Regions from separate parts of the Caballeronia sp. LZ033 genome, predicted to be linked through region 1. Evidence: predicted binding sites of a transcription regulator. Region 1 holds the regulator's gene; each other region holds the start of a gene.
The links. The regulator HrcA, encoded in region 1, represses chaperone genes, less so after heat shock. The targets are predictions, from matches to a motif close to TTAGCACTCNNNNNNNNNGAGTGCTAA.
Positions count from the first base shown of each region.

Region 2: the regulator HrcA is predicted to act here: its motif matches at 8,498-8,524, upstream of QCE62_RS12220 (co-chaperone GroES).
Region 3: the regulator HrcA is predicted to act here: its motif matches at 8,305-8,331, upstream of rpoH (RNA polymerase sigma factor RpoH).

Region 1 is NZ_JARUXQ010000001.1:470,371-480,566, reverse strand. Features, by position in the region: gene pabB (aminodeoxychorismate synthase component I) at 1-1,290, opposite strand, end outside; gene dnaJ (molecular chaperone DnaJ) at 1,319-2,461, opposite strand; gene dnaK (molecular chaperone DnaK) at 2,707-4,665, opposite strand; gene grpE (nucleotide exchange factor GrpE) at 4,897-5,505, opposite strand; gene QCE62_RS02285 (hypothetical protein) at 5,894-6,055, shown strand; gene QCE62_RS02280 (RNA-binding S4 domain-containing protein) at 6,027-6,434, opposite strand; gene hemH (ferrochelatase) at 6,460-7,527, opposite strand; gene hrcA (heat-inducible transcriptional repressor HrcA) at 7,660-8,676, opposite strand; gene QCE62_RS02265 (NAD kinase) at 8,935-9,831, shown strand; gene recN (DNA repair protein RecN) at 9,866-10,196, shown strand, end outside.
Region 2 is NZ_JARUXQ010000001.1:2,616,018-2,626,213, reverse strand. Features, by position in the region: gene QCE62_RS12255 (LysR family transcriptional regulator) at 1-957, opposite strand, end outside; gene QCE62_RS12250 (2-hydroxychromene-2-carboxylate isomerase) at 1,208-1,867, opposite strand; gene QCE62_RS12245 (TAXI family TRAP transporter solute-binding subunit) at 2,003-3,514, opposite strand; gene QCE62_RS12240 (BON domain-containing protein) at 4,122-4,478, shown strand; gene QCE62_RS12235 (3-hydroxybutyrate oligomer hydrolase family protein) at 4,736-6,862, shown strand; gene QCE62_RS12230 (DUF2242 domain-containing protein) at 6,846-7,586, opposite strand; gene QCE62_RS12225 (DUF4148 domain-containing protein) at 7,802-8,140, opposite strand; gene QCE62_RS12220 (co-chaperone GroES) at 8,604-8,894, shown strand; gene groL (chaperonin GroEL) at 8,990-10,196, shown strand, end outside.
Region 3 is NZ_JARUXQ010000001.1:297,725-307,920, reverse strand. Features, by position in the region: gene rsmD (16S rRNA (guanine(966)-N(2))-methyltransferase RsmD) at 1-2, opposite strand, end outside; gene ftsY (signal recognition particle-docking protein FtsY) at 262-1,512, shown strand; gene QCE62_RS01515 (LysE/ArgO family amino acid transporter) at 1,575-2,207, opposite strand; gene maiA (maleylacetoacetate isomerase) at 2,204-2,848, opposite strand; gene QCE62_RS01505 (fumarylacetoacetate hydrolase family protein) at 2,859-3,557, opposite strand; gene ybiB (DNA-binding protein YbiB) at 3,908-4,879, shown strand; gene leuA (2-isopropylmalate synthase) at 5,334-6,998, shown strand; gene QCE62_RS01490 (nuclear transport factor 2 family protein) at 7,038-7,421, opposite strand; gene QCE62_RS01485 (acyloxyacyl hydrolase) at 7,466-8,032, opposite strand; gene rpoH (RNA polymerase sigma factor RpoH) at 8,411-9,346, shown strand; gene nagE (N-acetylglucosamine-specific PTS transporter subunit IIBC) at 9,485-10,196, opposite strand, start outside.

The sequences.
Region 1 (10,196 bases):
GGCCTGATCGAACGGGAAGCCCAGGCTGGCCGCACTGCGTTTCAAGCGCGCGATGTGCCGGGCGTAGTGGCGTATGCCTTCGGCGCGCGTCGCATACGTGGTTTCGAAGAGTTCGAAACCCGGATCGGCGCCGGTCAGGAAGTGGGCTTTCAACAAACACTCCCGGTGTTCGTCGGCGGCGACGCTGTCGAGCACGATGCCCGCGCCGATGCCCAGTTGGCCGCGCCGCTGCGCGGCATCGACGACGAGCGTACGGATCGCGACCGACAGACGGCAGTCGCCGTTCGCATCGAGCCAGCCGATCGCGCCGGTGTAGAGGCCGCGCGGCGACGTCTCGATCTCGTCGATCAACTGCATCGTCCGATACTTCGGCGCGCCGGTGATCGAGCCGCACGGGAACAGCGCACGTATCAGGTCGGCGAAGGTCGTGCCGGGGATCGCGCGGGCCTCGATGGTCGAGGTCATCTGCCACAGGGCCCCGTAGGGCTCGACGGAAAACAGCGCCGGCACGTGCACCGAACCCGTGACCGCGACGCGCGACATGTCGTTGCGCAGCAAGTCGACGATCATCACGTTTTCGGCACGGTTCTTCGGGTCGCTGCTGAGCGCTTCCGGAGGGGTGTCGCGCGGCGCGGTGCCTTTCATCGGCCGCGTGCGCAGCTGGTCACCCTGTTTCTCGAAGAACAATTCCGGCGAACACGACAGCACCGATCTGCCGTCCGGCAGCGCGATCAACGCGCCGTAGTGCACGGCCTGGCGCTCCCGCAGACGCCGGTATAGCGCGAGCGGCGAGCCGAACACGTCGAAATTCAGGCGAAACGTGTAGTTGATCTGGTAGGACTCGCCTTCGCGCAACGCCTGCTGCACGGCGGCGACGGCGGTATCGAACTCGGCGCGCGTGACGCTCGGCTCGATGTCCGCGACACCCGCCACCGAAGGCTGCGCGCTCCCGGTGTCCTGCGACGCGAGCCACGCGCTCGCTTCATCGCGCGAAAGAGGCTGGCAGGCGCGGAACATCAACACCCGCAAGGCGTGATCTCCACCACCTTCGCGGCGCTCGCTGCATTTCAATTGCAGATCGCGACCGAACTCGTAATCCGCAACGACCACCGCATGCAGTCCCGCTTGCAGATCCCGTTCGATTTCGCCGCACACCGTGTCAAGCGCACGCGGGTCCACACACGTGCGTTCGTGCGCCAGATTCGTGTATAAACGGCTCGACCGCCGTTGGGCGGTCGAGTCGTGATCATCGAGCAGCGCGAATACCGCGCTGCGCTCCTCAGTCTTCATGACAGTGCTCGCGCGTCCGTCGATCGCATCAGTCAAAGAAGCTCTTCACGCGGTCGAACCAGCTCTTGCTTTGCGGACTATGCCGCGCGCCGCCTTCCACCAGCGACTTCTCGAACTGCCGCAGCAGATCGCGCTGCTGGTCGGTGAGCTTGACCGGCGTTTCCACCTGCACGTGCACGTAGAGATCGCCCGCGATGCTCGAACGCAAACCCTTGATGCCCTTGCCGCGCAGACGGAACGTCTTGCCCGACTGCGTGCCTTCCGGCACCGTGAAGCTGGCGCGTCCAGCAAGCGTCGGCACTTCGATCTCGCCGCCCAATGCCGCCGTGGTGAACGGAATGGGCATCTGGCAATGGAGGTCGTCGCCGTCGCGCTCGAACACCGAGTGCTGCTTGATATGGATTTCCACATACAGGTCGCCGCTCGGCCCGCCGTTGATGCCCGGCTCGCCGTTGCCCGCCGAACGGATGCGCATGCCGTCGTCGATGCCCGCCGGAATCTTCACTTCCAGCGTCTTGGTTTCCTTCACCTTGCCCTGGCCGTGACAGTTCGTGCACGGCTCGGGAACGTACGTGCCGGTGCCGTGGCACTTCGGGCACGTCTGCTGGATGCTGAAAAAGCCTTGCGACATGCGCACCTGGCCCTGGCCATGACAGGTCGGGCAGGTTTCGGGCTTGGTGCCCGGCTTCGCGCCCGAGCCGTGGCAGACGTTGCAGTTCGCCCAGCTCGGCACGCGGATCTGCGTGTCGTAGCCGTGCGCCGCCTGTTCCAGCGTGATTTCCATGCTGTAGCGCAAGTCCGCGCCGCGATACACCTGTGGTCCGCCGCGCCCACGGGCGCCGCCTGCGCCGCCGCCCGCGGCCTGACCGAAGATGTCGCCGAAGATGTCGCCGAAGGCGTCCGCGAAACCGCCGAAACCTTGCGCACCCGCGCCCGCCATGTTCGGGTCCACGCCCGCATGGCCGTACTGGTCATAGGCGGCGCGCTTCTGCTGGTCGGAGAGCATTTCGTAGGCCTCTTTGACCTCCTTGAAACTCTCTTCCGACTTCTTGTTGTCCGGATTGCGGTCAGGGTGATACTTCATCGCGAGCTTGCGATATGCCTTCTTGATCTCGTCGTCGCTTGCGTTTTTCGCGACGCCCAGAACCTCGTAGTAATCCCGTTTCGCCATATCGGTTCAATGCCGCCGCGCTGAAGCGGCAGTTCCTGTCAGATGCCCGGACCGCCAGGCCCGCGCTTTGAAACTTTCGCGCCGTGCCCGAACGCGCCGAAGGAGGCCTCGAGCATGACACGCTGAAAAAACAACGTGCCCGGGGAGCCGCAAGGCCCGCCAGGCGCGTTACACGTCAGACGCGTCCCGCGTCCCGGTCAAACCGACGCGGGCGCGGGACGTTGCCATCCACGCGCCCTTGCGGCTTAGTCCTTCTTGACTTCCTTGAAGTCGGCGTCGACGACGTCATCGTGCTGCTGGCTCGCGCCCGCCTCCGCCGACGCGCCCGCTGCACCCGCCGCTCCCGCTGCCGCACCTGCGGCGCCTTGCTGCGCCTGCATGTCGGCGTACATCTTTTCGCCGAGCTTCTGCGATGCCGTAGCCAGCGCCTCGATCTTCGCCTCGAGCGCGGCCTTGTCGCTTGCGCTGTCCTTCAGCGCATCTTCAAGGTCCTTCAACGCGGCTTCGATCTTTTCCTTCTCCGACGCGTCCACCTTGTCGCCGTATTCGGCAACGGCCTTCTTCGTGCTGTGGACCAGCGCGTCGCCCTGGTTGCGAACGTCGGCAAGTTCACGCAGCTTGCGGTCTTCGTCGGCGTTGGCTTCGGCGTCCTTCACCATCTTGTCGATTTCGGCGTCCGTCAAGCCCGAGTTCGCCTTGATGGTGATCTTGTTTTCCTTGCCGGTTGCCTTGTCCTTCGCACCGACGTGCAGGATGCCGTTCGCGTCGATGTCGAAGGTCACTTCGATCTGCGGCGTGCCGCGCGGCGCCGGCGGGATGCCTTCAAGATTGAATTCGCCGAGCAGCTTGTTGCCCGCGGCCATTTCACGCTCGCCCTGGAACACCTTGATGGTCACGGCGCCCTGGTTGTCATCCGCCGTCGAATACACTTGCGCGTGCTTCGTCGGGATCGTGGTGTTCTTGTTGATCATCTTCGTCATGACGCCGCCGAGCGTTTCGATGCCCAGCGAAAGCGGCGTGACGTCGAGCAGCAGCACGTCCTTGCGGTCGCCCGACAGCACCTGGCCTTGAATCGCAGCGCCAACCGCCACGGCTTCATCCGGGTTCACGTCACGGCGCGGATCCTTGCCGAAGAACTCCTTCACCTTTTCCTGCACCTTCGGCATGCGCGTCATGCCGCCGACCAGGATCACGTCGTCGATTTCGCCGACCTTCACGCCCGCATCCTTGATGGCGATGCGGCACGGTTCAATCGTGCGCTCGATCAGCTCTTCGACGAGCGCTTCGAGCTTCGCGCGGGTGAACTTGAGGTTCAAGTGCTTCGGACCCGACGCGTCTGCCGTGATGTACGGCAGATTGATGTCGGTCTGCGCCGTGGACGACAGTTCGATCTTGGCCTTTTCAGCCGCTTCCTTCAGGCGCTGCAGCGCGAGCACGTCCTTCGAGAGGTCGACGCCCTGCTCTTTCTTGAACTCGCCGATGATGTAGTCGATGATGCGCTGGTCGAAGTCTTCACCGCCGAGGAACGTGTCGCCGTTGGTGGAGAGCACTTCGAACTGCTTCTCGCCATCCACGTCCGCGATTTCGATGATCGAGATGTCGAACGTGCCGCCGCCCAGGTCGAACACGGCGATCTTGCGGTCGCCCTTTTCGGCCTTGTCGAGACCGAAGGCGAGCGCGGCTGCCGTCGGTTCGTTGATGATGCGCTTGACTTCCAGGCCGGCGATGCGGCCCGCGTCCTTGGTAGCCTGACGCTGGCTGTCGTTGAAGTACGCCGGAACCGTGATGACGGCTTCCGTCACCGGCTCGCCGAGGTAGTCTTCAGCGGTCTTCTTCATCTTGCGCAGCACTTCCGCGGACACCTGCGACGGCGCGAGGTTCTTGCCGTGCGCCTCGACCCATGCGTCGCCGTTGTCGTGCTTGACAATCTTGTAGGGCATCAGGTTGATGTCCTTCTGCACTTCCTTCTCTTCGAAACGGCGTCCGATCAGGCGCTTGACCGCGTACAGCGTGTTGCGCGGGTTGGTGACCGACTGACGCTTCGCCGGCGCGCCGACGAGAATTTCGTTGTCGTCGAGATACGCGATGATCGACGGCGTGGTGCGCGCGCCTTCCGAGTTCTCGATGACCTTGACCTGATTGCCTTCCATCAGCGCCACGCACGAATTCGTGGTGCCGAGGTCGATACCGATGATTTTGCCCATTTTTTATCCTCTCCTAGCTTTGATCGCAGTGGCGTTGCGGCGGCGAGTTGGATCGCCCGATGCCGGCGGATCCGCCGACTCATTCGCCGATTTACCGGGCCGAACACCCAAAATTCATACCTGTACGCAAGATAAGTGCGCCAGTTTCGATTTCAAGACCCTGAAACCGATGCGGTCTATAGTTTTTTTGCGAAGCGGCCGGCTACGCACCGGCTGGTTCGCTCGAGCGCCTTACTTCGGAGCTGCGACAGTCACGAGCGCCGGACGCAACACGCGGTCGGCAATGACGTAGCCTTTCTGCAGCACCGAAACGACCGTGTTGGCATCCTGCTCGGCGGGCACCATCGAAATGGCCTGATGACGATGCGGATCGAACTTCTCGCCCACTGGGTTCAACGCCACGACACGGCCCTTTTCGAGGGCGCCCGTGAGCTGCTTGAGCGTCAGTTCGACGCCCTCGCGCACCTTGGCGAGGTCGCTCGACTGGTCGGCCAGCGCGGCTTCCAGGCTGTCCAGCACCGGCAGCAGGTTCTCCGCGAAGCTTTCGATCGCGAATTTATGCGCCTTCGACACATCTTCCTGGCTGCGGCGGCGGACGTTTTCCGTCTCCGCCTTCGCGCGCAGAAAGTCTTCTTTCAGCGCGACGATGGTGGCCTGCGCCTCGGCGAGCGCGGCATCGGCCGCGTCCGGCGCGGGCTGCGCGGCAGACGCTGCGTTGGGCTGCGCGGACTGCGCCGTTTCGGCTGCGGCCTGGCCAGGAGTGGCATCGGCGGCCTGGCGCGCGGTTTCGTCGGCGGGCGTGGGGTTCTGGCTCGCTGAATTCTCTTGCGTGTTTTCCATGTCGCTGAATGTGTATTGCTGTGAGTTGAATCGGATGAGAAAACAGGGCATTGGCGCTGTCTTCCGCACTAGCTGCGGAAGTTGGGGCGTCACGGACATTTTCAAGCTGTGACGGCGAACTTTTCGGACGAATTTCAGCGTGCAGACGAAGCGCTGACGCCTGAAACGAGCGGTAACGCGCGTTTTGCCGCACCGCGCAGAATGAGATTGAGGGAAAGCCCCCGGTCTCCTACACTCCAGAGAAGCACCCGCAGGACGCACGTTAACCCTAATCCTCCGAATGCTTCAAACCCGCTTCAGCCTTTGCCCGTTTCCTGACCCTGCCCCGTAGCGCCCGCATGCACCTGCATGCGCCTCGTGGCCGGGGAAACCCATTACCGGGGGTACCATGAAACTGACCTTTGCTATCGCGGTGGTCGCCCTGGTACTCGTCGCGGGCACCACCACCATCTGCATGTCAGGCGCGGTCACCGACCGCACCACCGAATACGGCGGCGTTCACGCCACCATGGAACGCTACTTCAATCCGAACCAGAAAGTTTGTCGATGACGCGCCGGTCGCGCTTCGTCGGCCTGCCCTGCAGCTGCGCGGCCGGCTCGCGGAAGGTCCGGCGCCGTTCGGCTTCGGCCATGCGTTGCGCGCGTCCGTCCTCCGTCTCGGCATAGAGCGTCTGTGCCACGCTGGCCGGCCCGCGCACGTCGCACACGCCCAGCACCTCGACCCGCCAGACAATGCGCTCGATATCGATCTCGACGAGATCGCCCACGCGCACTTCCTTCGAAGGCTTCACGCCCGCGCCGCCGATCTTCACGCGGCCCTTCTCCACCGCGTCGCTCGCGAGCGAACGCGTCTTGAAGAAGCGCGCCGCCCACAGCCATTTGTCGATGCGCAGGCGCGCGCCGCGATCCGTCGAAATCTTGTAGTTCATCGCTGCATGCTGGTTGAAGCCGGATTCACGCGACCGCGCTGAGCGGCTGCGGCGCCTGCACGGGCCACCCTTGCAGATGCTGCGCCGCGATTTCGCCGATGCCCTTGATCCACGCAGGCGACGCGTTCAGGCAGGGAATCCGGTGAAAGTGCTTGCCGCCGGCCTTCAGGAACTCGTCGCGCACCTCGATGCCGATTTCCTCGATGGTCTCCAGACAATCCGCCGTGAAACCGGGGCAAAACACGTCGACGCGCGTCACGCCGCCCGCGCCCAGTTCCGCGAGCGTGGGCGCGGTGTAGGGCTGCAGCCACTCCGCGCGGCCGAAGCGCGACTGGAAGGTCACGCGGCACTCGACCGGCGTGAGCCCAAGCGCGGCGGTGAGCAGCGAGCCGGTCTGCTGGCACTGGTCGTGATACGGATCGCCGAGATCCATGGTGCGCTTGGGCACGCCGTGGAAGCTCAGCACCAGTTTGTCGCCGGCCGCGAAATCCGGCGCGCCGTGATGCCGCCAGTAGTCGCGCACCTGCTCGGCGAGCGCGGCGATATACGCGGGATGATCCGCGTAATGGCGCACCGTGCGGATCTCGGGCTGATTGCGCACGCGCTTCAGGGCGGTAAAGGCGTCGTCGAAGGCGGTGGCCGTGGTGGAGGACGAATACTGCGGATACATGGGCAGCAGCAGGATGCGCTCCGCGCCTTCGAGCTTGAGCTGATTCAGCATGGCGCCGATGCCGGGTGTGCCGTAGCGCATGGCATAGTCCACGATCACGCGATAGTCGTTCGCCGCGAACAGCCGCCGCAATCCTTCCACCTGCTTCTCGGTATGCACCCGCAGTGGCGAACCTTCCGGCATCCACACCTGCGCATATTTGCGGGCCGAGGCGCGCCCGCGCAGCGGCAGGATCAATAGCCGCAGGATGAATTGCCAGACCAGCGACGGAATCTCCACCACGCGCGGGTCCGACAGGAACTGCGCCAGATACTTGCGCACGGCCCGCGGCGTGGGCGCGTCCGGCGTGCCGAGATTGATCAGCAGCACCGCGACGCGATGAGAAGCGCTGGGCTGCGAGGGCAACTCGAGGTCGAAACGCATAGGGCAGGCGGGCCGGAGGCGGTGGCTGAAAGGTGAGGACCATTATAGCGGCGCGCTTTCGGCCGCATCATCGGCCGAATGGCCGAATAGCGCCGCCCGTCGACACCCGTCAAGATGAGCGCAACGAGGACGTCACTGATGACTGAGCGACATCGAGAGCAGCCGCGCGGTGATATCCACGATCGGAATCACACGGTTGTAGGCCATGCGCGTCGGGCCAATCACGCCGAGCGTGCCCACGATCTTCCCGTTCACTTCGTACGGCGCGGTAACCACGCTCATTTCCTCGATGGGCACCAGGTTCGACTCGCCGCCAATGAAGATCTGCACGCCCTGCGCGTGGCTGGACACATCGAGCAGTTGCAGCAGCGAGGTCTTCTGGTCGAACAGGTCGAAGAGCTTGCGCAGCCGCGCCATGTCGGAGGAGAGGTCGGCCACTTCCAGCAGGTTGCGCTCGCCGGAAATGAGCACGGTGTCCATCGGGTCCGTCTCGGTGGTGGTCGCCACCACGGCGGCCTGCATCAGCGTGGTCATGTCGCCGCGCAGCTGGTCGATTTCCTCGCGCAGGCGGCGGCGCACCTCGTCGAAGGACAGGCCCGCGAAATGCGCGTTGATGTAGTTGGAGGCTTCCGTGAGCTGGGACGGCGAGTAATCGCGCTGGGTCGCCATCATGCGATTCTGCACGTCGCCCTCAGGCGTGACGATGATGAGCAGAATGCGTTTGTCCGACAGCCGCATGAACTCGATCTGCTTGAACATGTGGCTGCGGCGCGGCGTCAGTACGACACCCGCGAACGAAGACAGGCTGGACAGCACGCTCGCCGCGGCCGCGACGATCTTCTGCGGTTCCTCGCCCTGCAAGCGGGTCTTCACCGCGGTTGTCATCGCTTCGTCTTGCGGCGCTTCCACAGTCAGCATCGTGTCGACGAACAGGCGGTAGCCGCGCGGTGTCGGAATGCGTCCCGCCGAGGTATGCGGACTCGCCACGAGGCCCAGGTCCTCGAGGTCGGACATCACATTGCGGATTGTTGCGGGGCTCAGCTCCAGGCCGGAGTGCCGTGATAACGTGCGCGAACCGACCGGCTGACCTTCGGCGATGTAGCGCTCGATCAGCGTCTTGAGGAGGGTTTGTGCACGTGGGTCTAGCATGGCCGGATTTTAGCTCAATGGGGCAGGTGGCGGCGCGCCGCGGCTCATGGGTAGAGTTGGGGTGGGTCTGGCGTTCCACGATTCTCACGCTGCGTCACGTTGCCTCGCGTTGCAGCGCGCCGCATCGCGTTCAACGTCCGCTCCATTCTAGCGAGAAACAATGGGCATGCCGGCGCGCGTTTCGCCCAGACGTGCGCGAGCGCTTGCGGCGCGGGACCCACGGTTCTTTTCGCTCACTGACTATGGTGTAATGCCGGCATGGAAATCGGTCAATTCAAGACGGTCGCCCTCGTCGGGCGCCCCAATACGCCAGGCATCGAGCCGCCGCTGCGAGCGCTCGCCGATGTCCTCGCGCAGCAAGGCTTCGAGGTCGTGTTCGAGGCGGGCACCGCGAAGGAGGTCGGCGTGACGGAATTCCCGGCGCTCTCCATCGCCGAGATGGGCGCCCGCGCGGACGTCGCCATCGTGCTCGGCGGCGACGGCACCATGCTTGGCATCGGCCGGCAGCTCGCGCCGTACAGGACGCCGCTCATCGGCGTGAATCACGGACGCCTCGGCTTCATCACGGACATTCCGCTCAAGGAAATGAGCGAGATCATCCCGCAAATGCTGGCCGGGCAGTTCGAGCGCGAGGAACGCACCCTGCTCGAAGCGCGCATCGTACGCAACGAGAAACCCATCTATCACGCGCTCGCCTTCAATGACGTCGTGGTGAATCGCAGCGGCTTCTCCGGCATGGCCGAATTGCGCGTCTCGGTGGACGGGCACTTCATGTACAACCAGCGTTCGGACGGCCTGATCGTCGCCACGCCCACCGGCTCGACGGCCTACGCGCTGTCGTCGGCGGGGCCGATCCTGCATCCGCAGCTGCAAGGCTTCGTGCTCGTGCCGATCGCGCCGCACTCGCTGTCGAACCGTCCGATCGTGCTGCCCGACGACTCCAAGGTCACCATCCAGATCATCGGCGGCCGGGACGTGAACGTGAATTTCGACATGCAGTCCTTCACCGCCGTCGAGCTCAACGACGCCATCGAGGTCCGCCGCTCGAAGCATACGGTGCCGGTGCTGCATCCGGTCGGCTACAGCACCTACGCGACGCTGCGCAAGAAGCTGCACTGGAACGAGCATCCGTCGCAGGACACCTCCACTCTCTGATCCGATTCGCCAGACCCTCTTCCGCGAAGCATCCATGCTCCGACACCTCTCCATTCGAGACTTCGTCATCGTCGCCGCGCTCGACATCGAGTTCGACTCCGGCTTCACGGTCTTTTCGGGCGAAACCGGCGCCGGCAAATCCATCCTGATCGACGCCCTCGCGCTCACGCTCGGCGCGCGCGGCGACGCGGGCGTCGTGCGCACCGGCCAGCCGCGCGCCGACATCACCGCCGAATTCTCCACGCATGCGCTGGTCTTGGCCTGGCTGGAGGAGCACGCGCTTGGCGAAGCAGGCGCCGACACCGTGATGTTGCGACGGGTGATCGACTCGAACGGCCGCTCGCGCGCGTTCATCAACGGCACGC
Region 2 (10,196 bases), 2.1 Mb from region 1:
GTCGGGCGCGCTGAACGCGGTCGCCGCGCCTTTCCTGCCCGTGAGGGAGGCGGACACCGTCGAAATCAGGGTGCGCAGCCACGCGACATCGGTGGGTTGATCGGGTTGCGGCAGCGACAGCTGGTAGCACTTGATGCGCGGAAACGGCACCGGCGATTCGAGCACGGCGAGCGGCAGCATCGACGCATAGTGCTGTGCGAAGCGGCGCGGCGCCGTGAAGATCAGGTCTGACTGCAGCAGCACCTGCGGCACCAGGCCGAAGTAGGGGATCGTCGTGACGATGCGCCGCTCGATGCCCGCCCGCGCCAGTCCGATGTCGATCGGATGCCGCCGGCCGCCGCTGTACGGCGTGGGCGCGAGATGCGCGGCGCGTGCATAGCGGTCGATGGTGAGCGGCTCGCGGGCGAGCGGATGGTTCGCGCGCATCAGGCAGACGAAGACGTCGGAGAACAGGTCGCGGCGTTCGAAGCGCGGCTCGGGCTTGGTCCAGTTCGCGACCATCACGTCGATCTCGCCCTGGTCGAGCATGCGCTCGTGATCGCGCATCGGATTCAGGGACTCGATCTCCAGCCGGGCGTGCGGCGCCGCGTCGCGAAAGGCGGCGACGAGCGTCGGCATGAAGAAGTCGTTCAGGTAGTCGGGGGCGGCGAGGCGGAAGGTGCGGCGCGAACTGGCCGGATCGAAATCGCCGTGCGGGGTCGCGACGAATTCCACTTCGCGCAGCGCCCGCTGGGCCGGCGCCAGCAGCGACTCGCCGTATTCGGTCGGCACCATACCCTGCTTGCCGCGCACCAGGATCGGATCGTTCAGGATCTCGCGCAGGCGGCGCAGCGCCGTGCTGATAGCCGGCTGGGTCTGGTTCAGCCGCTGCGCTGTTTGCGTGACGCTGCGCTCCTGCAACAAGGTGCGCAGCACGCGGATGAGCCAGATATCGAGGGAGTCGGCGGGTTCGTTCATGATCGGGCGATGGGTTCGGTCAGGCCGAGAACGCGCGTCCGTCAGTGTTCGTGTGCGTCCGCGCGCCGCGCGCGACGCTGCCCGGACGTCCGGAAACGCCCAGGTCACCGATATGTCACGCAGCCTGTTCCGAAGTTAACCGCTTATCCCTTTTTGACGCCATAGCGGGAGCGCTATTTATGAGATAGGCGCCGGCGCGGTTCGTCGCGTACGGACGCCTTCCCGGTCTTCCGAGCCTCATCCAGCCGCGTCAGGCGAAATCGGCGTCCCGTGGCGCGGTCGGCAAGGCACTGATGCGCTTCACCTCCTTGCCGTCCAGCCAGTTCGGCGACCGCGCGACATAGAGCACCATCGGCAGCGTGTCCTCGCCCCAGAAGATCTGCTCGTTGACGAGGAAGGTCGGCACCCCGAACACGCCCATCTGGACCGCCCGGTCATTGTTGTCGCGCAGCTTCGCCTTGATGTCCTCGTCTTCCACGCGCGCCACCGCGTCCGGCATGCCGACGTGCTCGCACAGTCCGCGAAAGCCGTCCCTGGTGGCGGGATCGCGCCCTTCGCGCCAGATGTAGCGGAAGATCTCCCGCACGCAGTTGATCTCGCCGTTCGCCAACACTGCGAGCCGCAGCGCCTTGGCGGGATCAAACGGATGGGCGGGAGGCATCTTGAAGGGAATGCCCAGTTGCTCCGCCCGGAACAGCGCATGGCGGTAGGTGAAGACGCGCTTGGAGGGAATCGTCGCGGCGTGCGGCTGGCCCCAGCGTTCGAGCAGCGTCATCAACTGGACGGGAACGAGTTCGAAGGGCATGTCGGGCCATTTCTCGTGCTGCTCGAGCAGCAGGTACGAAAACGGCGAAATGAAATCGAAGAAAAAGTACGGCTGACCGGAATTGCTCGAAAGCGGGGCACTCATGTTGCCTCTCCCTGATTTTCCCTGGCGGTCCCACGCGGCGGACACCCGGGCTGCGTCTGTTATTCGTCGTGCGCGGCGTCCAGCCCGGTTGGCGAGAGCGGAACGGCGCGCTTTGCAACGTCGCTGCTATCGATATTATGTGCTGCGCGGCCCGGTGTCTGCCTGCGTTGCGATGGCCGGGGAATCGGCCTGCGCCACGTCGCCTTCGGGGCTGCTGTCCTTCGCGTCGCCTGCTCCACTGCCGGGCGCCGCCGCCGGTGCATTCGCCAGACGCTGCCGCACGAAACCGATGTGCTCGCGCAGCACATAGAACTGATCCGCGAAGGCGAGCGGCATCTTCATCCGGTTCACGGCGGTTTCGATCGCGTCGATACGGTCGAGCAACGCATCCCGCTGCGCGAGGTCGGGACCGTTGATCGCTTCCCGCTCTATCGCAATGAGCGCGCCATACCAGCGGTAGATGCGCGATTTCACCCGCCATCGGTACAGCCCCGGCACCAGCCGCAGGCCTGGAATCAGGACCACGATCAGCGGCACCAGCAGCCACACCGCGCGGTCCGCGAGACTGGCGAGCCAGAACGGCAGCGAGCGGTACAGGAAGCTCTTGCCCGATTTGTAATAACGCTCGGCGTTGTCGCTGATGCGGAATTCGTGGACCAGCGGCGCCGGAAACTCGTTCGCGCGCTGCAAGAGGTTCGCGCGGCCATGCACTTCGCGCGCCGCCTCGATCAGCAGATCCGACAAGGCCGGATGCAGGCTGTCGCGCGCGACCAGTTCGGCTGTCGGCGCGATCATGTGCACCGGGCGAGGCGGCAGGTTGCGCGCGAAGTCGAACGCGCCCATCGGCAGCTGGATCTCGGTGAGATACGGGAAGCGGCGCGCATAGGCGTCGGCCTGGGCGAAATCCATGAAGCGTATGCCGGGCGTGCGCAGGAGCTTGGCCATTGTCGGCGGCTGGGCGGAATCGCCCGCGAGGAAGACGGCGTCGACGCGCCCGGCTTCGAGCGCCTGCGCGGCTTCGTCGCCGGCGAGCGGCAGCAGTTCCGTGTCGCCGCCCGGTTCGATGCCGTTCGCCTTCAGCAGCGTGAGCGCCAGCACGCGCGAGCCGCTGCCCTCCGCGCCGATCGCCAGGCGCTTGCCCTTCAGCTCGGACAGCCGGTTCACGACCGTCGGGCTGCGGTAGAACACCGCGAGCGGCACGTACGACACGCTGCCGAGCGATTCCAGGTTGTCGTGCGTCTCGCCCGGCTTGGTCAGGCCGCCCTGCACGAAGCCGACATCGACCTTCGAATCGGGGGCTTCCAGGCGCGTCAGATTGTCGAGCGAGCCCTGGGTTTCCAGCACGTTCAGCGTGACGCGGTTGCGCGCGAGAATCGTCTTGTACTTCTGCGCGGCGTTCCAGAACGAACTGCCCTTCGGGCCGGCCGCGAGGGTCAGCGTGTTCGGCGGCGCGGGCTGGATCAGCCGGACGGCCAGGTAGAGCGCGGCGGCGCAGACCAGCAGGATGGGCCCGAAGGTGAGCGCCAGGTCGCGCCAGGAGATCGCCACGAAGCGGGCGACGATTTTCGGCTGCGGCCGCCGCCGCCGGGACGCGTCCGGTTCGCCGCCCGGATTGCCGCGCGGATCGGGGCCTGTGGAGTGAGTCATTTGATGAGTGATCGTGAAACTTCGTGCAAGCGAGCTTACCCGATCGCACCGCGGCTTCCTCTGCGCAGGTTCCGAAAGCACCGGCCTGACGTCGCGGATTGCCGGAAACGGGCGGCGCTTCCTGGCGTGCCCCCATGAACGCCGACTGTGACATCGATGTGTCTTCGCCGCCGCCGATGTTGCTCGCACGGGCCGCGTCGTTAAATGTTTTGCGCTAATGGCCGCGCTGGGCTAAATTGACGATCGCCGCCGCATGTCAGAAGCCTCGCGCGCCGCTGCCCGCAGTTTGGGCCGCAGCGTCACGTTGAGCCGCGCAACGCAGTATCGCGCCATGTGTCAGGACATATTCGAGCCGACGGGCATGCCACCCGATCAACCGGCCACTAATTGTTTCGTTCGCCAGCCTCTCGCAGCACCGTGAGCCGCATCTGCCGGCTTGCCTCCGCCATGCCCTCAAGCCGTTCAGCGCTTCGGGCGAAGCGCGTGGTCACGGGGCAACCGCTCGATGTCGTAGCCAGCCGCCAGCAAGCGCGGCCCGGATTTGAAGTGCAAAACGAGCGAAGTAGCAAACTGTGCGAAGTCAACAAGCGAAACAAAAGGAGAAACCATGAAAGCAGTTGATCTCTTGAAGGCGCTGGGCGTGGTGCTGTGCGTGACCATTGCCTCGAGCGCCTATGCCCAGTCGAGCGACACGTCGGCTGCGCCGACCAAGGCGCAGAAGTCCGCGGTCAAGAAGGAAGACCGCAAGCTCGGCTACGCGGTGCGCCGCGCGCTGTCCAAGGCGCAAGGCTTCGATGTCTCCAACGTCTTCGTACGCGCCCGCGGCGGCGCGGTGACGCTGACCGGCACGGTGCCGGAAGGCGGCCAGATCGCCCAGGCGGAAGAAGTGGCGAAGGGCGTCCAGGGCGTCACATCGGTGAGCAACAAGATCACCCTCGGCGTCCAGAACGGCGGCGGAGGCTGATCCGGGACGCAGGCGGCAGACTTCGGGCGGCGTCGCACCGCCGCCCGGTCTGACGCCATCGCCATGCAACGGGCTCCGGCTTGATCGTCGGAGCCCGTTGTCGTTTACGCCGGGTGTGTCTCTTCCGGCCCGTCGCGTTGCAGACAGGGAAACTCAGCAGCGACTGTTTTCAGCTTCCGCGTGATACTGACGGATCGAAAGCGAAGCGTAGCGTGTTCTGAAACAAGGCGTGAAGCACAACAATACGGGAGACGAAAATGAAGCGATTCGCACGTTTTCAGTGTTCGGGAACTTGGCCACGCACGGCTGTGATCGCGCTGCTGGCAGCCGCGACGCTCGCTGCCTGCCACGGCGGCGATGACGACAACGGCGGCGGCCCGGCGAACAACAGCGTGCCGAAATTCGTCTCCGGCGCGATCAAGTCACAAACCTACGACGGCCAGTCCGACGATCTGCTGACCGCCGGCCTCGGCAAGACCGGGCTCGCTGCGGCGACCGCGCCTTCGATTGCCAACCCGGCGTCGCCGAGCGCCGCCGACCTGCGGCGCCTCGCCATCTGGTCGAATTACCGCGCGCTCGTCGACATGTCGGCGAACGGCGGCTACGGGCGTTTCTGGGGGCCGAATGTCGACCTGAACGGCAACGACACGCTCGGCGAAGGCAAGATCGCGGGCAAGGAATACCTCGCGTTCGCCGACGACGGCAGCGGCACGCAGAACGTTTCGTTGATGGTCCAGGTGCCGGCGAGCTTCAATCCCGACCAGCCGTGCATCGTGACGGCGACGTCGTCGGGATCGCGCGGCGTGTATGGCGCGATCTCGGCGGCGGGCGAGTGGGGCCTGAAGCGCGGCTGCGCGGTGGCCTATACCGACAAGGGCAGCGGCAACGGCGCGCACGAACTGGCGAGCAACCTCGTCACGCGCATCGACGGCACGCTCGTCAATGCCGATTTCGCCGGCACCAGCGCGATCTTCAAGGCGAATGCAAGCGCGTCCGCCATCGCATCGTTCAACTCGGCCTTCCCGAACCGCTACGCCTACAAGCACGCGCATTCACAGCAGAATCCCGAGAAGGACTGGGGCGCGAATACCCTGCAGGCGATCCAGTTCGCTTACTGGGCGCTCAACGACATGTTCGGGCCACTGAACGGTTCGAACCATCAGGTGCGCTATGGCAAGGGCAGCATCACGACCATCGCCGCTTCGGTGAGCAACGGCGGCGGCGCGGCGCTGGCGGCAGCCGAGCAGGATACCGACGGCTGGATCACCGCGGTCGTCGTCGGCGAGCCGCAGATCAATCTGAACCTGCCGTCGCAGGTGTCGGTGCGGCAGGGCGGCCTGCCGGTCGGCTCGTTCGGCCGGCCGCTCGCCGACTACATGACGCTCGCCAACCTGCTGCAGCCGTGCGCCGCGCTTGCCCCCGCCGCAGCCGGCGCGCCGTACCTGACGACGCTGCCGCTCGCCACGACCACGGCGATCCGCACCGCGCGCTGCGCGTCGCTGGCGGCGGGCGGACTGATCTCGGGCGCCACGACGATCGCCCAGGCCAACAGCGCGCTCGACCAGCTGCACCAGGCCGGCTACGAAACTGATTCCGATACCTTGCAGGCGCCGATGTGGGATTCGCAGGCGGTGCCGGCGGTGGCGGTCACGTATGCCGACGCCTACATGAAGGCGAGCGTGCTCGACAACCTGTGCAACTTCAGCTTCGGCACGACCAACGCGGTGAGCGGCGCGGCGGGCGTGGCGCCCCTGGTGTCGCCGATGCTCACGGTCTTCGGCAACGGCAATGGCGTGCCGCCGACCAACGGGATCAACCTGGTCTACAACGTGGGGACGGGCGGCGCGGCGGATCATCGCTTTGCCACGCCCGACGCGAGTTATGCGGGCGCGGCCTGCCTGCGCTCGCTGTGGACCATCGGCAACGCGACGATGGCGGCCAGCGTGAATGCGATCCGCGTGAACGCGAACCTGCGCGGCAAGCCGGCGATCATCGTGCAGGGACGCGCGGATGCGCTGGTGCCGATCAACCATGCCGGTCGGCCGTATCTGGGCGCGAATCGCATGGCGGAGGGCAACAAGAGCCAACTGTCGCTGTACGAGATCACCAACGGCCAGCATTTCGACGCATTCCTGAGCGTCGCGGGCTTCGACACGCGCTTCATTCCGGTCCACTACTACAACATTCAGGCGCTGAACCTGATGTGGAATCATCTGAAGAACAACGCGACGCTGCCGCCTTCGCAAGTGGTGCGGACGGTGGCGCGTGGCGGCACGGCGGGCTCGGCGCCCGCGCTCACGACCGCAAACCTGCCGGCGATCGCCGCCGATCCCGGCGCCAATGCGATCAGCGTGTCGGGCGGCGCGGTCAACGTGCCGAACTGACGGGCGCCGCTGCTGCCGACGACGCCTGTGAAGCGCTCGCCGCGACCGCCTCCGAAGTCGGGATGGCGGTGGCGGCGGCGGGCGTCTGCACGACGATCGGCGTGGGCGTGAGGTCCGGCGAGTTCACGATCAGCGAGGGCGCGAGCGGCTTGCTCTTCACCTCGTCGGCGGCGACGGGCGCGCTGCGCGGCACCGTGTTCAGATAGTGGCTCATCAGGTTGAAGAAGCGATCGTAGAACTTGCCGGCGGGCACCGTTTCGCTCGAGATCTTGACCATCGCGTCGCTGTTCGAGCGGATCGGCAGCGACAGCGAACCGAGCACGCTCAGTCCCACGCTCGCCGACGTGTCGCTTTTCTTGAGCGCATAGCCGTCCTGGACGGCGTTCACATACGCGATGCTTTGGTTCGTCGCGTTTTCCCCCGGCGTGCAGACCACATGAAACGACACCACGACGTGGGTTTCGGCGCTCGGCTGGAAGTTCTTGGTGGCGTCGACGGTATCGGGCTGGCCCATGGTCGTCAGGAAACCTTGCGAGAGCAGGGCGCGACGCGCGGCCTCGCAGGTTTCGTTGACGGTGGCGTCGTAGTTGCGCGCGAACGGGCTCGCGCCGGTGTTGAACAGCTCCTGCTGGTAACTGGGGGTGGTGGCCGAGCGGCCTCCGCAAGCGGTGAGGGCAATCAAACCAAGGAGAACGAGACTTGAGCGCAGCGACGGCATGGACATAAAGCGGCGGATCCGGAGTGTGGGTCAACGGCAGAGACAAATTGTAGTGCCGTCGGACTGGACGATGAAAAAACGCGGTCTGCAACCCTCGTCCGATCCGTGACTGACAGCGTGATGAACCGGCGTGCGCTTGAGGTTCATCGGAAGGCGCAAAACCCGGCGCGGGGCCGGGTTGTCTGCTGCTGGTGCTGCTGCTTATGCTGCGGCCAGCCGGATTACGGACGATTGAAATCGACCGGATTGGCGGCTTCGGGACGCACGACGCGATCCAGGAAGTTCAGCCGATGCGCATGGCCTGCCGCAGAGGCGCCTTCAGCGGCGCCGCCGAAGGCGCTTGCATTGGGCTGGCTGGCGCCGACCCGGGCTTCCGCAGCCTGGATGTCGGCCGGATAGGTGGTTTGATCGCCGACCGGGTTATAGCCGGCGCGCTCGAGCTGGACCAGTTCGGCACGCACCTGGGCACGGGTGACGGGACCGTCTTCGCGGGCCTGGGCAAAACCGGGAGCGGCCAGGACGGCAACGATGGCAAGGGCGGGAACGATGGACTTCAACATGACGACCTCCGAATCTTGATTGGGGAAACGATGCGGCAGTAAGTGGTGGTGCTGCTTGCTGTTGCTTCGTCGGTGAAGGCAGTCTAGTTCGCGGCGATCTAGGTAAAAACCCTGATTCGGATAAATCAGAATTCTTCAATCGACATTAATCGATTCAATCGGGGTCTGAGGTCTCATAGGACACGTGCTGATTTCACGCCTGCAAATGCGGGCCTCCGGTGAACCTTTTCCTCGCGGACCCGGTCAAGACGAATCCGTGCGGTTCTCGCCAACTGGCCGGCAAATTCGAAAAAATTTCACCGCTACGGGATTACCCGCCGTCCCCATCCTTGAAATTGTCAAATCCGGTCCATATAATTGGCACTCACCGCACGCGAGTGCTAACAAGTTTGCCGTTCCGCGGGCATTGCCTTGCAGGACGGGTTTTCCAGCGATTTCAGTCTCAATCAAGAGAGGAGTGTGTATGAACCTTCGTCCTTTGCACGATCGCGTCATCGTCAAGCGTCTGGATCAGGAAACCAAGACCGCATCGGGCATCGTGATCCCGGAAGCCGCGGCAGAAAAGCCGGATCAAGGCGAAGTCCTGGCCATCGGCCCGGGCAAGCGCGATGACAAGGGCGCGCAAATCGCCCTCGACGTGAAGGTCGGTGACCGCGTGCTGTTCGGCAAGTACGCCGGCCAGACCGTCAAGGTGGACGGGCAGGAACTGCTCGTCATGCGCGAAGAAGACATCATGGCCGTCCTGGTCAAGTAAGCATCCTTCCTGCACGTCTGGCTTCGCCCTTTGCAGCAGCCCCTCGGGCGCGCATGGCGAAGCCGGAAAACTGAATCGAATCAAGGAGTCTTGATATGGCAGCTAAAGAAGTTACTTTTGGCGATTCCGCACGCGCCAAGATGGTCGAAGGCGTGAACATCCTGGCCAACGCGGTCAAGGTCACGCTGGGTCCGAAGGGTCGCAATGTCGTGCTCGAGCGTTCGTTCGGCGGCCCGACGGTCACCAAGGACGGTGTCTCGGTCGCGAAGGAAATCGAACTGAAGGACAAGCTCCAGAACATGGGCGCGCAAATGGTCAAGGAAGTGGCTTCCAAGACCAGCGACAACGCCGGCGACGGCACCACGACCGCTACGGTCCTGGCGCAATCCATCGTCCGTGAAGGCATGAAGTACGTTGCCTCGGGCATGAACCCGATGGACCTGAAGCGCGGCATCGACAAGGCCGTTGCTGCCGCCATCGAAGAACTGCGCAAGATCAGCAAGCCTTGCACGACCAACAAGGAAATCGCGCAAGTCGGCTCGATCTCGGCGAACAGCGACACCTCCATCGGTGACCGCATCGCTGAAGCCATGGACAAGGTCGGCAAGGAAGGCGTCATCACCGTCGAAGACGGCAAGTCGCTGGAAGACGAACTCGACGTCGTCGAAGGCATGCAGTTCGACCGCGGCTACCTGTCGCCGTACTTCATCAACAACCCGGACAAGCAAGTCGCCGTCCTCGAAAACCCGTTCGTGCTGCTGCACGACAAGAAGGTTTCGAACATCCGTGACCTGCTGCCGGTGCTGGAACAAGTCGCGAAGGCTGGCCGTCCGCTGCTGATCATCGCTGAAGACGTCGAAGGCGAAGCGCTGGCTACGCTGGTCGTCAACAACATCCGCGGCATCCTGAAGACGGTTGCTGTCAAGGCTCCGGGCTTCGGCGACCGTCGCAAGGCCATGCTGGAAGACATCGCGATCCTGACCGGCGGTCAAGTCGTCGCGGAAGAAACCGGCCTGACGCTCGAAAAGGCAACGCTGGCTGAACTGGGCCAGGCGAAGCGCATCGAAGTGGGCAAGGAAAACACGACGATCATCGACGGCGCTGGCGAAGCCGTGAACATCGAAGCGCGCGTGAAGCAAGTGCGCAAGCAGATCGAAGAAGCGACGTCGGACTACGACCGTGAAAAGCTGCAAGAGCGCGTGGCCAAGCTGGCCGGCGGTGTTGCAGTGATCAAGGTCGGCGCTGCGACCGAAGTCGAAATGAAGGAAAAGAAGGCACGTGTTGAAGACGCACTGCACGCAA
Region 3 (10,196 bases), 170 kb from region 1:
ATGAGGCAACGGGATTCGATTCCGGGCGCGCAGTTTTCGTCTGGATTGCGATTGTTCGCGATTGGTTTTCGTGCGCATCGAGCGCCCACGTTACCACAGCGGCCCGCAGTGCCGCGAACCGTGCGCTTGCGCCCCGGAAAGGGCTCCGCGCGCCTGATAAAATACGCGGCTTCCATTCCTTCGCGCGGGCTTGCCGGCGAGGCGCCCGGCGGGCGCACCTGACAGGCCGACGGATGACGCGCGCATCATCGCCACACACCCATGTTCAGCTTCTTCAAGAAATTCAAAAAGCCGGCTGACGAGCCGCTCGACACGCCCGAGGACTTGTCGCCCGAGGCGTCCGGCGAGGAAGAAGTGTCCGACGCCGAGCTCGAACGGCAAGCGCTCGCGGCGGAAGAAGCGGCACAGGACGAGCCTGCTGCGGCACCAGCGCCTGTTACTGCGCCCGCGCCTGCGCCTGCACCTACGCCCGCACCTGCACCTGTCCCGTCAGCGCACGCCGAAGACGCAAAACCCTACTGGCAAGGCCGCACGCAGTCGCAATGGTCGCGCGGCCCGGAAACGGATCAGGCGAGCGAGGAAATCGTCCCGCCGCCCGATGCCGACCCCGCCGCGAAGAAGTCCTGGCTCTCGCGCCTGCGTCACGGCCTGTCGAAGACGAGCTCCAACCTGACGGGCATCTTCGTCAGCGCGAAGATCGACGAGGATCTGTACGAAGAACTCGAGACCGCGCTGCTGATGTCAGATGCCGGCATCGACGCCACCGAATTCCTGCTCGAATCCCTGCGCGAGAAAGTGCGCTCGGAACGTCTGACCGAGGCGTCGCAGGTCAAGGCTGCCCTGCGCGAATTGCTGATCGATCTGCTGCGTCCGCTCGAAAAATCGCTGATGCTCGGCCGCGCACAGCCGCTGGTGATGATGATCGCGGGCGTGAACGGCGTCGGCAAGACGACGAGTATCGGCAAGCTGGCGAAGCATCTGCAGCGCTTCAACCAGTCCGTGCTGCTGGCCGCCGGCGACACCTTCCGCGCCGCCGCGCGCGAGCAGCTGATGGTCTGGGGCGAACGCAACAACGTGACCGTGATCGCGCAGGAAAGCGGCGATGCCGCCGCGGTGATCTTCGACGCGGTCGGTGCGGCGCGCGCCCGCAAGATCGACGTCATGATGGCCGATACCGCCGGACGCCTGCCCACGCAATTGCACTTGATGGAAGAGCTGCGCAAGGTGCGCCGCGTGATCGCGAAGGCCATGCCCGATGCGCCGCACGAAGTGCTGCTCGTGATCGATGCCAACACCGGCCAGAACGCGCTCGCGCAAGTGAAGGCGTTCGACGACGCGCTCGGCCTCACCGGCCTGATCGTCACGAAACTGGATGGCACGGCGAAGGGCGGCATCATCGCGGCCATCGCGCGGCAGCGGCCCATTCCGGTTTATTTCATCGGCGTGGGCGAGAAGGTCGAGGATCTGCAGCCGTTCAGCGCGGAGGAATTCGCGGACGCATTGCTGGGTTGAATGCGGGGTCTGCGGAAAGAACAAGGGCGTTCGATGCGAACGCCCTTTTTTCATCGGGCGATTCATCGTGCGAGAAGCAGCGACGCCGCGATCCACCACATTACACAGCCCACGATCACGTCCAGCACGCGCCAAGAGACGTCCTTCTCGAACCATGGCTCCAGCAAGCGCGCGCCATAGCCGAGCGCGGTGAACCAGACAATCGACGAACACATGGCACCCGCCGCGAACCATGCATTGCCGGGCCAGCCGCGCTGCGCGCCGATGCCGCCCAGCAGCACGACGGTGTCGAGATAAACGTGTGGATTGAGCAGCGACAGCGCGAGCACCGTCGACGCCGCGCCGAGCGCCGTCTGCGTTTCGCCGTCCGCGGCATGCAGATGTCCGGGCCCGCGCCAGGCCGCGAGGAACGCGCGCACGCCGTACAGGAACACGAAGATCGCGCCCGCCCAGCGGATCACGTCGAGCAGCACGGGCGCCTGCGAAATGAGCGCGCCCATGCCGCCGACGCCCAGCGCGATCAGCAGCACATCGATCGCCGCGCAGATCGTCACGACGACGCCGACATGCCTGCGCTTCAGCCCTTGCCGCAGCACGAAGGCATTCTGAGCGCCGATCGCCATGATGAGGCTCGCGCCGAGTCCCGCGCCCGACAGGAATCCCGGCAACGCCCCGGCCGAAACCGCCGCCGTCATTCGGCGTCTGGCTGCTGCGCCGGCGCGGCCCGGGCGAAGGCATCCAGCGTGCCCGCGTGATCCGCGATGCGCTCGATGGTCGGATAACGGCTCACGTCGATCCCGAAACGCCGCGCATTGAACACCTGCGGCACGAGGCAGAGATCGGCAACGGTGGGCGTGTCGCCGAAGGTCAGCGCGCCGACGCGCCGGTCCGCAGCGAGGCGCTGTTCCAACGATGCGAAGCCGGTTTCCACCCAGTGCCTGTACCACGCATCCTTCGATTCCTCGGGCACCTTGACCTGGTGTTTCAGGTACTTGAGCACGCGCAGATTGTCGAGCGGATGGATTTCGCACGCGACCTGCAGCGCCACTGAACGCACGAACGCGCGATCGGCGGGATGCTTCGGCAGCAGCGGCGGCTCCGGATGCGTCTCCTCCAGATATTCGATGATCGCGAGCGATTGCGTGAGCGTGTCGTCGCCATCGACCAGCGCCGGCACGATGCCGTCCGGATTCACCGCGCGATAGTCGGCCTTGAGCTGTTCGCCGCCGTCGCGCAGCAGATGGATGGCGGCGTACTCGTAGTCGAGCCCCTTGAGGTTCAGCGCGATGCGCACGCGATACGCCGCCGAACTGCGGAAATAGCTGTAGAGCTTCATGGCCGCGGGCTCAGACCACACGCACCGAGAATTCACCGATGCCGTCCACGCCGCCCTTCATCAAGTCGCCCTTCACGACCGCGCCGACGCCCTCGGGCGTGCCGGTGAAGATGAGATCGCCGGGGAACAGTTCGAACAGGGTCGACAGGTAGGCCACCGTCTCGCCCACCGACCAGATCAGTTGAGAGATATCCGAGCGCTGCTTTTCCTCGCCGTTGACGGTCAGCCAGATCGCGCTCTTTTCGAGGTGCCCGACCTTCGACACCGGGTGAATGGGGCCGATCGGCGCGGAGTGGTCGAAGCCCTTCGCGGTGTCCCACGGACGGCCGAGCTTCTTGGCTTCGGCCTGCAGGTCGCGGCGCGTCATGTCGAGGCCGAGCGCGTAGCCGTAGACGTAATCGAGCCCGCGTTCGGCGGGAATGTCCTTGCCCTGCTTGCCGATCGCCGCGACCAGTTCCATCTCGAAATGCAGGTTCCTGGTCTGTGACGGATAGGGCAACTCGCCGGTAGCGCCGGGCGCGACATTCAGCACGGCGTCGGCCGGCTTGCTGAAGAAGAACGGCGGCTCGCGATCCGGGTCGTGACCCATTTCACGCGCATGGGCCTCGTAGTTGCGTCCGACGCAGTAGATGCGGCGCACGGGAAACTGCTCGTTCGAACCGTCGACGGGCACGGCCGCGGCCGACGCCGGAGGAAACACATAAGTCATCCCGCTCTCCTGGTGCTGATTCTGGATTGGCAAAGCTTGAACGCGCGGTTCGGCCGCACGCTGCGTGAGAAGAAGGAGTTTAACGTGCCCGCGCAACTCGTGGCGAGGCCGGTGCGCCTTGTGCGGCGCGGCTTTCAGAGCTTTCGGCGCGCTGGCGCGACGCGTGCCGGATCAGGATGGCGGCAAGCCGTCAGACGAATGGCACGTCTGACAGAAGGCTGGCGCAACTTGCGTACGCCCGCCAAATGCGGTACTGAATGTTATTCCTGCACCCTGAAAATGCGCGGCGGCATCGCTCACAAAGACGCATCCGAACACCCACGTGAGCGCCCGGCCCGCGCCCCTCTCCGATGACCGACTCTGCTCTTCCCGTCTTCCCCTGCGCACGCTATATCAAGGAAATCGGCCGTGGACCGAACGGCGCGCGCGCCCTCTCGCACGACGACACCTACGCACTCTACGAAGCCATGCTCGACGAGCGCGTGCCCGAGCTCGAACTCGGCGCCGTGCTGCTCGCGTATCGCGTGAAAGGCGAAACGTCCGCCGAACTGAATGCCATGCTGGCGGCCGCGCATCGGTCGTTCGAGCCCTTGCACGTCCAGGATGGCCGCGAACACGCGCGGCCGGTTTCCATCCCGAGCTACAACGGCGCGCGCAAGACCCCGAATCTCGTGCCGCTGCTGTCGCACTTGCTGGCGCGCGAGGGCGTGCCCGTACTGGTGCACGGCGTCAGCGACGATCCTGGCCGCATCACCAGCGCCGAAATCTTTGCTGAACTGGGCATCGCGCATGCCGCTTCGCACGACGAAATCGAAGACAGTCTCGCCTCGCGCCGCCTGGCGTTCGCGCCCATTAACGTGCTCGCGCCGAAGCTCGCGCGGCTGCTGGCGCTGCGGCGCCGGATGGGCGTGCGCAATTCGACCCATACGCTCGTCAAGATTCTCCAGCCGTTCGCGGAACCGGGGCTGAGACTCGTCAACTACACGCATCCGGAATATCGCGACAGCCTTACCGGCCTGTTCACCGCGCATCCGGAAGCCGCGGCGGGCGGTGCGCTGCTGGCGCGCGGCACGGAAGGCGAGGCGGTCGCGGACACGCGCCGTCAGGTCCAGGTGGACTGGTTCCACGACGGCCGCGTCGAAACGCTGCTCTCCCCGGAGCATTCGCAGGCGCACGCGCCGCATGTGGATCTGCCCGAAGCGCTGGACGCGGCGACCACCGCGCGCTGGACCGAATGCGTGCTGCGCGGCGATATTCCGGTGCCGCCGGCGGTCGCTCGGCAGGTGGAAGTGATCAGCGACGTGGTGCGCCGGACCGCCTGAGCGGCCAGGCTTCATCGGGATCGCCATTTGACACGGTATTCAACGGTGGTTTAAAGTCGAGCGCATGAGCTTCACCCCGAACACCTCCCTCCGAATTATTTCGGGCCGCCTAGCGCGGCCCCTATCGCTACGTCTAGCGTAAGTCGCCAGACGTAGCGCCGTGCGTCGCAAGGCGCCCGGTCCTCCGCCCGTTTTTCGCCGTTCCCGCAGTTCCTTTCTCACCACCTGTAGTCGTCAGTGTTTCGTTCGCGCATCCCGCGAAACGGAAACGCGAGGGTCACATGCACGCTGCTTCGCGCACGTTCACGTTGGTCGCAGGCGTCACCATCGCTGGTGATCCACGCGAACGCGCGCGCCGCCCGGTTTCTCGTGCATCCCGCCGTGCCCGGCCAGCCGCCGGTGCCGGCCGCTCTCGCAGGCGCTACGCAAACCGTCCGAAAAGAGGTCGACGATCATGATGCCGAGCCCCGCCGAGAAATACCGCCCGTTCCCGCAAGTCCGCCTCAATGGCCGCCGCTGGCCCAATCGCACGATCGAACGCGCGCCCATCTGGATGAGCACCGACCTGCGCGACGGCAACCAGTCGCTGATCGAGCCGATGAGCATCGCCGCCAAGCTCGAATTCTTCGAGATGCTGGTGAAGATCGGGTTCAAGGAAATCGAAGTGGGGTTCCCTTCGGCATCGCAGACGGATTTCGATTTCGTCCGCAAGCTGATCGACGAAAAACGCATTCCGGACGACGTCACCATCGAAGTGCTCGTGCAGTCGCGGCGTGAACTCATCGAACGGACGTTCGAGGCGGTCGAAGGCGCGAGCAAGGTGATCGTGCATCTCTATAACGCGATCGCGCCGTCGTTCCGCAAGATCGTGTTCAACCAGTCGAAGGACGAGGTGAAGGCGCTGGCGGTCGAAGGCACGCGCATGATCAAGGAATGCGCGGCCACCCGGCCGGGCACGCACTGGACCTATCAGTACTCGCCCGAAACCTTCAGCATGACCGAGCTGCCGTACGCGCGCGAGGTGTGCGACGCCGTCGCGCAGATGTGGCGGCCGACGCCCGATCACAAGATGATCGTGAACCTGCCTGCCACGGTCGAAGCCGCCTCGCCCAACGTCTTCGCCGACCAGATCGAATGGATGGACCGCAACATGGGCTTCCGCGACAGCATCGTGTTGTCGGTGCATCCGCACAACGATCGCGGCACGGCGGTCGCCGCCGCGGAACTTGCGGTGCTGGCGGGTGCGGACCGCGTCGAAGGCTGCCTGTTCGGCAACGGCGAGCGAACCGGCAACGTCGATCTCGTGACGCTCGCGCTCAATCTCTACACGCAAGGAATCGATCCGGGCCTCGATTTCTCGGACATCGACGCCGTACGCCGGCTGGTCGAACGCTGCAACCAGATTCCGGTGCATCCGCGTCATCCGTATGCCGGCGACCTCGTGTTCACCGCGTTTTCGGGTTCGCATCAGGACGCCATCCGCAAGGGCTTCGCGCAGCGCGAGCCGGGCACCGTCTGGGAAATTCCCTATCTGCCGATCGATCCCGCCGATCTCGGCCGCAGCTACGACGCCGTGATTCGCGTCAACAGCCAGTCCGGCAAGGGCGGCGCGACCTATCTGCTGGAACGCGGCCTCGGTTTCACGCCGCCGCGCCGCGTGCAGATCGAATTCAGCCACGCCGTGCAGCAGGTCACCGATGCCTCGGGCGCGGAAATCGGCGGCGAGGCGATCTGCGAACTCTTCAAGCGCGAGTATTTCGACGCGGGCGGGCCGGTGTCGCGCGTGGACGCAGCGACGTTGTCGGTGTTCGGCAAGCGCGTCACGGTGCCGGGCGCGGCGAGCGCCTCGAATGCGGCGAGCGGCGATGCGTGGGCGCGGACGGTCGCGTCGGTGCTGGGCATCGAGGCCAGCGTCAACTGGCTTGAAACGGCCGTGACGGCGGGCGGCGATACGGCGGCGTTCGTCGGCTGCCGGGTCGGCGACGGGCAGACGCGTTTCGGCGTCGCGGTGCATGCGAATCCGGCGCTGGCGGTCGCCGATGCGGTCGTGAGCGCGGTGAACCGCTCGAAGCGCGTCGGACAGGTGGAACGGCAGGACGAGACGGTGGAGACGGCGTAACGCCGGGTGGAGGGGGCGGCGCGCGCAGCTATTCGAGTGCTATTCAAGTGCAACGCGCGTTGCCTGCAGCGCCAGCAGCTGCCACTGCCCTTCGCTCTGGACGTGGACCGCGGTGTAGGCGATGGGAAACAGCAGCGCGCCGTTCTTCGATTCCATTTCGATCAGCGCCCGCCCCGACACCAGGCAGGTGTCGCGGCCTGCTGCGAAGACGTCCTGCGACTGGATCTCGATCTGCCGATACCGCCGCCGGCCCGCGGTGATCGCGTCGATGAACTGGCGCTTGGTTTCGCGCTTGCCGTTGGTGTGGACATAGCAGACGTTCTCGGCCAGCAGCGCGTCGAGCGCCGGGCCGTCGCCTTCGACCATGGCCCGGAAGCGGTCGCGCTCGAGGCCGCGGATGGCCTCAATGGTTTTCGCCGGCATCTGTCGGTCCTCTTGAGTCGAGGAACCGCTGCGCCGGCGCCTCGTCAGAAGTTGTATTGCAGATAGAGCTGGCTGAAATTTATACCAGGATTCGGCTCTTTGATACTGGCGTTCGAGAGATGCTGGAAGCGGAAGCCCGCCTGATAGTTCTGCTTCTCGCCGAAGATCATGCCGACGCCGACCATGTCGGCGAACTGGAACGCGGTGGACACCGTGAAGTCCTGCGTGATCCGCGTGTGCGACAGCAGCCGCACGCCCACGCCCGCCTCGATGAACGGCCGGAAATAGCCCGAGCTCTTCACGAAACGCAGCACCGGCGTCAGACCGAATTCCCAGATGTTCGGGTGCACGGCATTGTCTTCAGTGGTATGCCAGTACGACACGTGGCCCTCCCCGACGACCGTAAAATGGAAGCCGCCGATTTCCCACCAGGTGAGGCCGGGATCCCAGACCAGGCCGAGATCGGCTTTTTTGATGTCGCGATCCGCGACGCCGCCGGCAAACTGCACGCCGAACCGGTCAGCATGCGCGGCAGCCGAGGCCAGGCCGAATGCGGCGCAGACTGCCAGACGGGACAGCGGACTCAGCCAGGAACTCTTTTTTTTATGCATGGGCACCCCATATGCTCCGATGACAGGCGGGTTCACGAGACGACAGTCGTCTGGCGGATTCTAGAGACCTTTTAAAACAATTGCAGGATTTGCTGCTGCCTTACACTTTTCGTTGAATTATCTTTCGTCTGCCAGGTTCAAACTGGAAATACATTCGACACTGCCGCCCATATCGGTAAGTCTGACCTTGTACGCCGCAACAGTCTGTCCTATTAAACCCGCAACTCTGATAGCATTTGTGGGAACTCCCGCATATCCCTCCCCTCTAACACTTAGCACTCGTTGAACCGGAGTGCTAATATCGTGCTTGACTTGCCGCGGCCGGAATCAACAGAAGGCCAAGGCAAACAGCAATTGTTGATTAAGGAGCTTATGAGCGTGTCCAATGCGATGACCCTTCCGAATGTACTGAGCTCGGCACCTGCCAAGGCATCTTCGGCAGGCGCGCTGACGTACGCACAGTCGTCGATGTTGACCGGCCAGATCGGCAACATCGATTCCTACATACAAGCAGTGAACCGTATTCCGATGCTGTCGCAAGCAGAGGAACGTCAGTACGCCACCGAATTCCGCGAACAGGGCAACCTGAACGCCGCGCGCCAGCTGGTGCTTTCGCACTTGCGGCTGGTCGTGTCGATCGCCCGCAACTATCTTGGCTACGGCCTGCCGCACGCGGACCTGATCCAGGAAGGCAACATCGGTCTGATGAAAGCCGTGAAGCGTTTCGACCCGGAGCAAAACGTGCGCCTGGTGTCGTACGCCATGCACTGGATCAAGGCCGAGATCCACGAATACATCCTGCGCAACTGGCGCATGGTCAAGGTCGCAACCACGAAGGCGCAGCGCAAGCTGTTCTTCAATCTTCGCAGCCACAAGACCAGCCATGCGGCATTCACGCCGGACGAGATCGAAGGCCTCGCGAGCGAACTGAACGTGAAGCGCGAGGAAGTTGCGGAGATGGAAACGCGTCTGTCGGGCGGCGACATTGCGCTCGAAGGCCAGGTGGAAGACGGCGAGGAAGCGTTCGCGCCCATCGCCTATCTGGCTGACTCGCACAACGAGCCGACCAACGTGATCGCCGCGCGCCAGTTCGACAAGCTGCAAAGCGACGGCCTGGCCGACGCGCTGGAGTCGCTCGACGAGCGCAGCCGCCGCATCATCGAGGCGCGCTGGCTCGACGTGCAGGACGACGGCTCGGGCGGCAAGACGCTGCACGAACTGGCCGATGAATTCGGCGTCTCGGCGGAGCGCATTCGCCAGATCGAGGCCAGCGCCATGAAGAAGATGCGTTCCGCGCTGCACGACTACGCGTAACGCCTGACTATGCCTTAAGCAGAAACTGCAAGGCCGGCCGTCGCAAGACGGCCGGCCTTTTCTTTTTTCTTGCTCCGAATGCAGCATAAGTAACGGCGCCCGCAGGCGCCGTTACGTTACGACAGCTCCATCACCGCATCACGCCGGCAGGGGCGCCGCGCCGCCGCCATTGTTCGACAGACGCGTCGACATCTGCGCGGCATAACGCTGCGCCGCCGCGCCCACGACAATGTGGAACGTATCCGCCGACACCCACGCCACATCCAGCGCCGACAGCCGCTGCCGATCCACCGACGAAGGATCGCGCACGACCACACGCAGGCGCGTCGCCGCGACGGCATCGAGCGAGGCCACATTGGTCGCGCCGCCGAACACCGCGAGCCAGCGCAGCGGATCGGGATCGAGCGGGCCGGCGGTTTGATCGCCGGAAGTCGCGGTAGCCGTAGCCGTGGCCGATGCCACAACAGCCGCCGCCGGTTGCGCCGGCGCCGACGATGCCGGCGTCGCGCCGCGCTCCGACGAATGCTCCAGTTCACCGCGGATTTCATCGGCGATGAGATCCGCTTCCGGCCCGATGATGACCTGCACGTTGGTCGCGCCGCGCTTGAGCACGCCACGCGCGCCAATCGTCTTCAACTGCGCTTCCGAGACCTTCTCCGAGTTCACGACCGAGAGACGCAGGCGCGTCGTGCAGGCATCGACGAGCGTCAGGTTCGACGCACCGCCCAGCGCGGCAATGTACTTCGCGGCACGCGAGCTCGCGGCCGACGCGGCCACCGTGCCCGGCAGCGGCGGAATCAGGCCGCCTTCCACCGTTTGCATGGCATCGGTTTCAGCGTCGGTCGTGGCC